3 regions of the Jeotgalibaca sp. A127 genome follow, and region 1 is predicted to be linked to each of the others. Evidence: predicted binding sites of a transcription regulator. Region 1 holds the regulator's gene; each other region holds the start of a gene.
What was found. The regulator Rex, encoded in region 1, represses fermentation and respiration genes when NADH is low (regulators of the CRP and FNR family bind a similar motif). The targets are predictions, from matches to a motif close to TTGTGAANTANTTCACAA.
Positions count from the first base shown of each region.

Region 2: ACTVAI_RS10130 (CidA/LrgA family protein) is a predicted target of Rex. The motif match lies at 999-1,016, and genes of this name have one in related genera.
Region 3: ACTVAI_RS05060 (GntP family permease) is a predicted target of Rex. The motif match lies at 1,851-1,868, and genes of this name have one in related genera.

Region 1 is NZ_JBQPRC010000007.1:17,369-20,657, reverse strand. It holds gene ACTVAI_RS08105 (ABC-F family ATP-binding cassette domain-containing protein) at 1-1,375, opposite strand, end outside; gene ACTVAI_RS08100 (redox-sensing transcriptional repressor Rex) at 1,673-2,308, shown strand; gene ACTVAI_RS08095 (YdiK family protein) at 2,354-2,557, opposite strand; gene ACTVAI_RS08090 (lysostaphin resistance A-like protein) at 2,581-3,144, opposite strand.
Region 2 is NZ_JBQPRC010000012.1:306-3,594, forward strand. It holds gene ACTVAI_RS10125 (LysR family transcriptional regulator) at 1-718, opposite strand, end outside; gene ACTVAI_RS10130 (CidA/LrgA family protein) at 1,160-1,552, shown strand; gene ACTVAI_RS10135 (LrgB family protein) at 1,545-2,252, shown strand; gene ACTVAI_RS10140 (lactate oxidase) at 2,289-3,289, shown strand, end outside.
Region 3 is NZ_JBQPRC010000003.1:224,486-227,774, forward strand. It holds gene ACTVAI_RS05055 (PTS transporter subunit EIIC) at 1-79, opposite strand, end outside; gene ACTVAI_RS05060 (GntP family permease) at 398-1,822, opposite strand; gene ACTVAI_RS05065 (glycerate kinase) at 2,120-3,286, opposite strand.

The DNA.
Region 1 (3,289 bases):
ATAGAGCAAGGCGCGCTTTCTCTCCCCCACTTAAGGAAGGAATTGTTTTTTCGACATCAGCGCCGGTAAAGAGGAAGCTTCCCAGGATACTCCGCACATCTTTTTCATTCATGGTTGGATGCAGGTCCCAAATTTCGGCCAGAATCGTTTTGTTTTTAGAAAGATTCGTCAACTCTTGATCATAGTATCCGAGGTCTACGTTTGTTCCAAATTTAACGCTTCCCTCTATGAATGGGATTTGATGAATGATTGATTTTAATAAAGTAGATTTACCAATTCCGTTGGGGCCAACTATTCCGATAGCTTGATGTTTACGCAAGTCCAGGCTGATGGGCTTGGCCAAGATGTTGTTGTCATACCCGATAGCCACATCTTCCAGCGTCATCACCACATTACCACTCTCGCGCTTAGTATCAAATGAAAAACGTACTGAACGTTCATCGCCTTTCGGCTTATCCATCCGCTCCATTTTTTCCAAACGTTTTCTGCGGCTTTGGGCCATTTTGGTAGTGGATGCGCGCACCAGATTGCGAGCCACGTAATCTTCTAATTTAGCAATCTCTTCTTGTTGCTTTTCATATTGTTTCATTTCCTGTTCGAGACGGGCCGCTTTTTCTTGTAGATAAAAGGAATAATTCCCTTTGTAATGATGGATTTTGTTTCGGCTGATCTCATAAACACCGGTCGCAATTTTATCAAGGAAATAGCGGTCATGGGAAACAACCAAAAGGGTACCGCGATAGCTCACTAAATAATTTTCCAACCATGCCAATGTATCGATGTCCAAATGGTTGGTAGGCTCATCCAAGATTAAAAGGTCGTTCTTCTCAAGCAGGATCTTAGCCATTGCCAAGCGCGTTTTCTGGCCACCGGATAATTGTGAAATAGGGCGGTCCAAGTCTTCTTCGTAAAACTTAAAACCATGGAGGACGGATCTGATTTCCGATTCGTAACCATAAGCATCTTGCTTATGGATTTCCTGTTGTAGGGAGTCGTACAGTTTAAGTGCCGCTTCCATAGTCACAGGATCATTGATAACCGCTTCATCAGCCAAGCGTGCTGCAGCCTGTTCCGCTTGTTTCATTAACAAAATGACAGGTGCGAAAACGGTTAACATTTCTTCCCAGATTGTTTTATTGGAGTCAACCGCACTATGTTGATCAAGATAGCCGATGGTCACTTCTTTCTTTTTCGCAACGGATCCCGCATCTGTTGGCTCGAGTCCAGCTAATATCTTCAATAACGTTGATTTTCCGGCGCCGTTTCTTCCTACGAGTGCAATACGTTCATTGTCCTGGATAGTAATTTGAATATTCTCAAATAAAACGGTCGGACCGAAGTAACGGGCAAGATTTTGTCCTTGTAAAAGTATCATTCAGTCGTTCCTCAACTTTCTATAGATATGCCTTTTCATTTTATCACAGTTCTGTCATACACCAAAGATACGATATTATGAAAACGTTATGACCTTTGTGAAAGTTACACTATTAATTTTATGAAAGCGATAAAATCAAACTCGAAGTTGAAATAAAATTCACAAAAAATTACAAATTAGAACAAATTAGTGGATTTTTCACTAACGCGTGCTATAATTGCACTATGTAATGATAAGTACAAATAGATTATAACTTATAATTTCACATATATAATTCTAAAGAAAGCGAGAAAAATTATGCCAACTAATAATGACATTCCAAAAGCCACTGCCCGCCGTCTTCCCATCTATCATCGTTACCTTCGCTATTTACATGATGCAGGAAAAACCAGAATATCATCAACCGAATTAAGCGAGGCTGTAAAAGTTGATAGTGCGACCATACGTCGTGATTTCTCCTACTTTGGTGCTCTTGGTAAAAGAGGATACGGTTATGATGTAGAGTATTTGCTGGATTTCTTTAGTAAGACCTTAAACCAGGATCGTTTAACCAATGTTGCTTTAATCGGGGTTGGTAACTTGGGACATGCCTTGTTGAACTATAACTTCCATTTAAGTAATAACGTGCGCATTAGCGCTGCATTCGATGTAAACGAAGAAATTGTTGGCAAAATCGTCAGTGGTGTGCCCGTTTATCCATTGGACGAAATGATTGAACAATTACGTATTCAACAAATTGACGTGGCTATTTTGACAGTTCCACAGCAAGTTGCCCAAAAAGCGGCTAACAATTTGATCGAAGCGGGTGTCAGGGGAATAATGAACTTTACACCTATTCGTTTGTCAGTACCAGAGAACGTTCGCGTTCAAAATGTCGACCTAACCAATGAATTACAAACACTGATTTATTTCTTGGATAATAATATCTCCTAAAAGCACAATGAAAAACGTTGAGACCGAAAGGGTCTCAACGTTTTTTTACTTGTTCACTTGATCTTTAATTTTAAAGTACATAATTAACATTTGGATGCCGGTTACGATGTTGTTTGTCGCGAAAAAGATACTGATCCACGTGAGGAATCCCCATCCAGAGACGTTGATGCTGTCTACAGCGAAATAAATGAAGAGACCGGCGAATGCAAATTTCATAACGATTTGTAAAATGATATTTTTTAAAGTCATAGAATTCCTTTCTTTTTAAACTGTTAGCCCAGGAGTTCTGGGAAAAAGATTGGTAATGAAGCAAATGCATTCATTAAACCATGAGCCAACATAGGTGTAAAAATGTTATTTGTTTTGTAGTATAGATAAGAGAACCAGAGTCCTAAAGTACCATACACAAGCATGTGTCCATCAAAGTGGATAAAAGCAAAAATTAAAGCACTTATGACCGCAGAACCGAATAATCCGACACGGGACATATTTAATTGGGTAAAGACAGCTTTTCGGAAAACAAATTCTTCCATTACTGGTGCGAAAATGGTGATCATAAAAATCAAGAGTGGGTAAGCCGTCGTTAATTCCAGTAAATTCTGAGTGTTAGCTGATTCCGGCGTAACTCCGAAAATAAGCGATTCAATAATGGAAGTGACCGTCTGGATTACAAGCGAACCGATAAAGCCAAGAACGCTCCATCCTATCACTTTCGACATAGGTGCAGAGGGCCGTTTGATAATAGGCGCTTCAGGACTCCATTTTTCTTTATAGTTTACGATAATCATTGCCACTGTTCCGATAAAGGCAAAGAGGATTGTTAAAGTCATGCTCATTTCAATGCGTTGCTCTGTCGGAAATAAAAAGAGAAGAGGAACGGGTAAGAATTGAGCTGCTAAGTATATGAATATTATACGCGTCGCAGTAGTGATTTTTCTTCGCATGTATTTTGTACCTTTCTTATTTGTTATAATACTCCTG
Region 2 (3,289 bases), on a different contig from region 1:
ACGCAACCATATCGGTAGATGATGCAATCGAAAGGGCGGTCTGGATTTCTTTCGTATACAAGGTTTTAGGAGGATGGGTAAATTTTCCCTGGCTCCATTTGCTAAAGATACGCTCGTGCGTATAGCCTTTTTCCAGAGAAATAAAGACGGTATCTTTCAAATCCGCAGCCGACAACTTTTTCCTTTGGGCCAGGGGGTTATCGGGCGAAGCCCACAAAGATAATTCTTGCGTGGCAATGGGTATTTGAATCAAGTCCCCATCGTTGAAAAGGGGGACGTCGCTACCCGTAATAGCAATCGGCACTTCACCGGAGCGCACCATTTCATGCATGATATCAGAACTTTCTTCCTCGATAAATTTAACTGAAGAAGTAAATTTCCCCAGCCGAGGCAAAAGCCCAGACATGAAGTGTCCCCCAATCGTTGGCAAGAACCCGAAATAAACGATTTGATTTTTATAATCATGAATCTCTTCTTTTACCTCAGACAATGACTGGAGAATAACCTGCGCATGTTTGAGTAATATTTCTCCTGACTCCGTTAAGCGCAAGCGTTTATGAAATCTTTTCCTGTCAATCAACAGGGTATCCAGCTCTGCTTCAAGTCGTTTTAATGACATGGAAATGGACGGTTGGGAGACATAAAAATGCTCGGCAGTATCAGTAAAACTGAGACTCTCAGCTAAATGGTTAAAGTAAATAATATCTTGTAAATTCATGGGAGTTCACCTCGTGTTTTATAGTATCCTTGCTTTTGTCATTCTAACAAATGGGTAAATCGGCATTATAAAACAAAATTTCAGTTTCTTCTTCCGACTTTTTCAAAAACTCGGAAGAAGAAACTTTTTTCTGCTGCTCTCCTTCCGACTTCATTTAAAACTCGGAAGAAAAACAAAATCATTTTCCGATTCTCCCCCCTAAAATACCTCCAGCTTGTGAAATCGATTTCTTTTAATGGTTACGTTCCCTATTCAGCTATCTTCATCCAACTTGCTTACTTTGTGAAAGTGTTATCATAAATAATATGTATAAATAAACCGTTACATATAAATTATATTTATAATACCATAAAAATTCAATATTTATCTCTAATTCGAATCAAGTGCTATATTGAATGCATCAAACAACTTGTAATTAATAAGCCGAAAGGAGCAGCACATTTGAAAATTTATAAACAGTTATTCTGGATCTTCTTATTTTCGTACCTGGGCGAAATTGTATCCGCCACCATTTCTTCATTCATCGCTATTCCAGGTAGTGTAATCGGTATGGTTCTGTTATTCGTCGCCCTCCATACGAAAGTATTACGACTTGAGCAAGTCGATGAAATCGGAACGTGGCTCACTGACAATATGGGCATATTCTTTGTTCCAGCGGGGGTGGGCTTAATGGCTAACTTTGGCGTACTAGCTAACACTTGGTGGCAACTATTAATCATCATGGCAATCACAACCGTTTTGATGATGGCCTTCGTTGGCAAAATCGTTCAATTTGTCAAAGCCAAAGTTGAAAAGGGTTTCGTAGCGAAAGAAAGAGGTGAAACACATGCTTGATAAATTAATTTCCAGCCCCTTGCTGTGGATTACCTTAACTGTCGGACTGTATCTAATGGCAGCCAAATTAAACAAAAAATGGCCGAATCCTTTATTCACACCGCTGGTATTCGCAATCATCATGGTGATTCTGATCTTACTCGTCACGAACACGCCGCTTGAAACTTACAATACCGGGGGACAATTCCTTTCCCTGTTTGTAACGCCAGCAACGGTAGCTTTGGCGATCAAGCTTGAAAAAAACTTTGTTTACCTTAAACAATACTACTCAGCAATCTTGACGGGAATTTTCTCCGGCGTAGTCCTGCATACTATCATGATTTACCTATTTGGCTTCCTATTCCGTTTCGATAAAGAAATGGTCGCAACCCTGGTTCCAAAATCCATCACCACCGCCATTGCCGTTGGGGTTTCGGAATCACTCGGTGGAATCGTCTCGCTGACCGTCGCCGTCGTTGTCTTTACCGGCGTCATCGGAGCAGTAGTCGGACCAACCGTTTTCAAACTATTCAAAATTGACGATCCTGTAGCACAGGGCGTGGCGCTGGGAAGTTCCTCCCACGCCATGGGAACGACAAAAGCAATCGAAATGGGCGAGGTCCAAGGCGCAATGTCCGGACTTTCCATCGTCGTTACAGGTATTGTCGTCGTGATGCTGGCGCCACTGACGCAGCCCATCACACAACTATTCTTTGGTTAAAAATAATATAAAATAAAGAAGGGAAAGTGGAAATATATGGCAACAGTAGAAACAAATCACTATGGCGCACCAACTGAAATCAAAGCAATCGAGGTCATCAACGCTTACGAACTAGAGGATGCAGCACGCGAAATCGTACCTAAAGGCGGGTTCGATTATATCTCCGGAGCTTCGGGAGATGAATTTACCTTACGTCAAAACAATGAGGTTTGGAATAAAAAAGGAATCGTTCCCCGCGTATTGGCGGATGTGGAAAATCCCGATACAGCGACATCAATCTTTGGTCATGACATTAAAGTTCCGTTCATCATGGCTCCAATCGCAGCGCATGGTCTGGCCCACGAAACAAAAGAAGCCGGAACCGCAAAAGGTGTTTCCGAATTCGGCACAATCATGTCCATCAGTGCATACTCCGGTGCCTCCTTCCATGAAATAGAAGAGGGGTTGAAAGGCAGTCCGCGTTGGTTCCAAATTTACATGAGTAAAGACGACGAGTTGAACAAAAATATCCTGGATGAAGCTAAAGCAGATGGCGCAACTGCAATCATTTTAACTGCAGATGCAACCTTGAGCGGAAATCGCCATAGAGACGAACGCAATAAATTCGTTTACCCATTCGGTATGCCGATTGTTTCGCGTTACTTAACCGGTACAGGTAAAAATATGTCCCTGAACAATATCTACGCACAATCCAAGCAAAAAATTGCGCCAGCTGACGTGAAATTCATTTCTGAGTATTCGGGATTGCCAGTATTTGTGAAAGGCGTACAGTCTGCTGAAGATGCCTTGCTTGCAATTGGGGCTGGTGCAGCCGGTATCTGGGTATCCAATCACGGCGGTCGCCAATTGGATGGGGCACCAGGATCATTTGCAACATTGGAAGAAATTTCCAAAGCGGTAGCCGGTCGTGTTCCGATTGTATTCGACAGTGGTGTACGTCGTGGAGAGCATATCTTCAAGGCGCTAGCAAGCGGGGCAGACATTGTGGCATTGGGACGTCCTGTTCTTTATGGCTTGGCACTGGGTGGTTGGAAAGG
Region 3 (3,289 bases), on a different contig from region 1:
CTACCGGTGCCATAATCCCGATTGGCAAGAGCAGAGAACGACCAAAAACTTGAATCTCATCTTTCGCTTTCTCCCACATATTTTTTACACTCCTTTTGTTTTCAATTCATATACATCTTAAGGGGAACCACCAAGGTGCACAAGGTCATTATGATAGCGTATTCAAGTTTAAAATGTGCCCCTTTTAGAATGTAGTCAAAAAATAAGAACAAAAAACGGGTCTGGGAAATAACTCCCAGACCCTTATCTATTTACGAATACTTTATCGCAAACGTGCTCAAAAAGGCAGCCCCGACGCCACTTCACGAATAATGCTCAGATGGTCTGCGACCATCCTGTGCTTATTCGTTCCAGTGGTTCGGGGCTAAACGCCTTTTTGAGCACTCTCGTTTTTTTATTATGCGTTTACTGTAACCTCTTTTTTGCTACCTAGGAACAGGCTAGCAATGATTAGAACACCGACAACTGTCATACCAATAAGCATCGAAGTTTGGAAACCATCGCTCAAGGTACCGATTGTTGCAATAACCAAAGATGCAATAAATGGTGTGATTGCACTAATCCAGAAGACATGTTTATAAGCTTGTTTATGTGTTAAGTGTGCTGTGTTTAATTGGTTTACGATTGAACCGCCATGTGGCATTGAATCAAGTCCATAACAGGAAACAGCTGCAACACGGTGGATAACGGATGGATCGATTCCCATTGCCAAGTATTGTGGAGCCAATGTTTCCAAAGCAATTCCCAAACCACCGGAAGCAGAACCTGCAATACCAGCTACAATGTTTGTTGCGATTGCCATTTGTAACAGTGGTGGTCCTGGAATACTGTTCAATCCTGAAATGAGATATTCAAATCCAGGAACTGTTGTTACGACCCCACCAAAACCTACGATTGCAGATACTGCTACCAAGGTCTTCGTTCCGTTTGTGGCACCTGTTCCAATTGAAGCGCCAACATCTTTGAACTTGTTGAAGTATAGAACGACAGTTGCCAAACAACCAATGAACAAGGAAGCTACAGGATCCATATCAAAAACATTCATTGTCACTAACAAGAGGATGATTGGCATGAAAGCCTTAAGCAAGGAACCATGTTTTTTGACTTCAATCGTTTCTGCTTCGATTGTTTTATTAATGGATTCTCCTGTTTCCATAAATCCTTCATTTGCTTTTTCAGAACGATTCAACATCCATTTAATGTAAACCAAGGCTGTTGTGACTGAGAATACAAGAGCGATTAATGCCAATTTCGAAGCTGCCATTGGCGTTGTCCCCAAGTATTCGATTGGAATCAGGTTTTGGATTGCTGGTGAACCAGGAATCATTACTGAAGTAAAGAGGTTCCCACCCAAGGATAGCATCGCCATGAACAAGTGCCATGGAATATTATTCTTTTTAAACAAAACTTTACTGAAGGGCATCATAGTGAAGACTACAACGTAACCCCCTACCCCACCAAAGGTCAGGACTGCAGTAATTGCGGACAGTAAAATGATAATAACAAACTTTTTGTTTTTACCTGTTTTATCAGATAATTTGATGATTGAGTTAGCAATATCATCGGCAGCACCAGAGTCACTGACTACAGATCCAAATACACTCGCCAAAGCAAAAATCAAGAAGTTCTTGCCAACAAAACTACCAAGCGCCTCTGCGTAAGGTCCCACCATACCTTCGACCAAGTTCATACCAGAAAATGACAGAACAATCATACTCAGAATTGGACCGATAATCAGCAGTGACAACCCTTTAAAGGCTAGATACATTAAGACAAACAAGCCAACTATAATACCAACCAAACTAAGAATTCCAAAATCCATTTATTTTGCACCCTTTCGACTTTCAATATTGTAAATATAATCACTTTATTAAATTAGTGTTGTTAACCCTTACAATCAATAGTTTGCTCATACTTTCACTTTGACTATACGACTCATTCTCAAATCCATACATAGGTAAGCGCTTAACTTGTTTATAGTATAGATGATTTTAATTTTCTTTTATATATCTTATAAACCAATTTTAGGTTTTTTTGTTTGCTGTTTCATGGTTCGAAAGACATACTTCCTTCACCGATTGGCGGAGTGGGCAAGTTACCACTGCGCCATCAGTTTAGATTAATCTTGCAAAATAGAAACAGTTTGTTCACGTAATATAAAAGCCCGATAAGCTGTTTCCCCTGCATTTGTTAATAATGTTTCAACTTCTCTAATCGCCTCTGATAACGACATCGGCCGATTGACAATGTCCGTAACCAAATCGATGCCGGTCTCATAAATCGGTCCTAAATTGTCATCACTACTTCCAACAATTGCAATCACGGGTAAATCGTATTTCTTTGCCATCCGCGCAATGCCCACGGGTGCTTTACCATTCAATGATTGTGAATCTAACCGACCTTCACCGGTTATAACCAGATCAGCATCTTTCAATTCTTCTTCAATATTCAATATTTCCAATATTTTTTCGATGCCACTGAATAACTGTGCCTCACAAAAGACCATCAAACCTGCCCCGAGTCCGCCAGCTGCTCCAGAACCCGCTTTTTCCAAAATATTGACACCAAGTAATTCTTCTATTTTTTTCCCGTAATGATGTAGGATTTCATCAAGTCTGATAACATCCTCTTCACTCGCACCTTTTTGTGGACCATATACATAGGATGCACCATTTTTACCACATAGAGGATTTGTTACATCGGATAAAACAGAAATCTTAACACCGTGAATACGCCAGTCGATATTGGAGACATCTATGGAAGTGATAGCTGCCAACCCTTCAGCACCTGGAACGATTTCCTTATCTGATTGATCTTTGAATGATACACCGAGAGCTTGTGCCATTCCGACTCCACCATCGTTAGTTGCACTTCCGCCAATGCCAATATAAATTTCATCGACTCCCAAATCTAGGGCCGCTTTAATCAATTCACCTGTTCCATAAGTCGTGGCTTTAAATACATTACGCTTTTCTTCATCAACAAGCATTATTCCCGATGCTTCCGCCATCTCGATAACCGCAATATGGTTTTTAATAACTCCAAACTTTGCTTGAACTTTTTCTCCGAGCGGTCCTGTTACTTCAACGTATTGATACTCGCCTTGGCAGCCTACGACGAGTGCGTCTACTGTTCCTTCACCGCCATCCGCAACTGGAATTTTGATAATCTCCACGTCTGCATCCACACGGCGAATCCCACGTTCGATAAAATCCTCAACCTCTATCGTTGACGCACTTCCTTTAAAGGAATCCGCTGCTATGATAACTTTTTTTGCCGGGTTCATTCT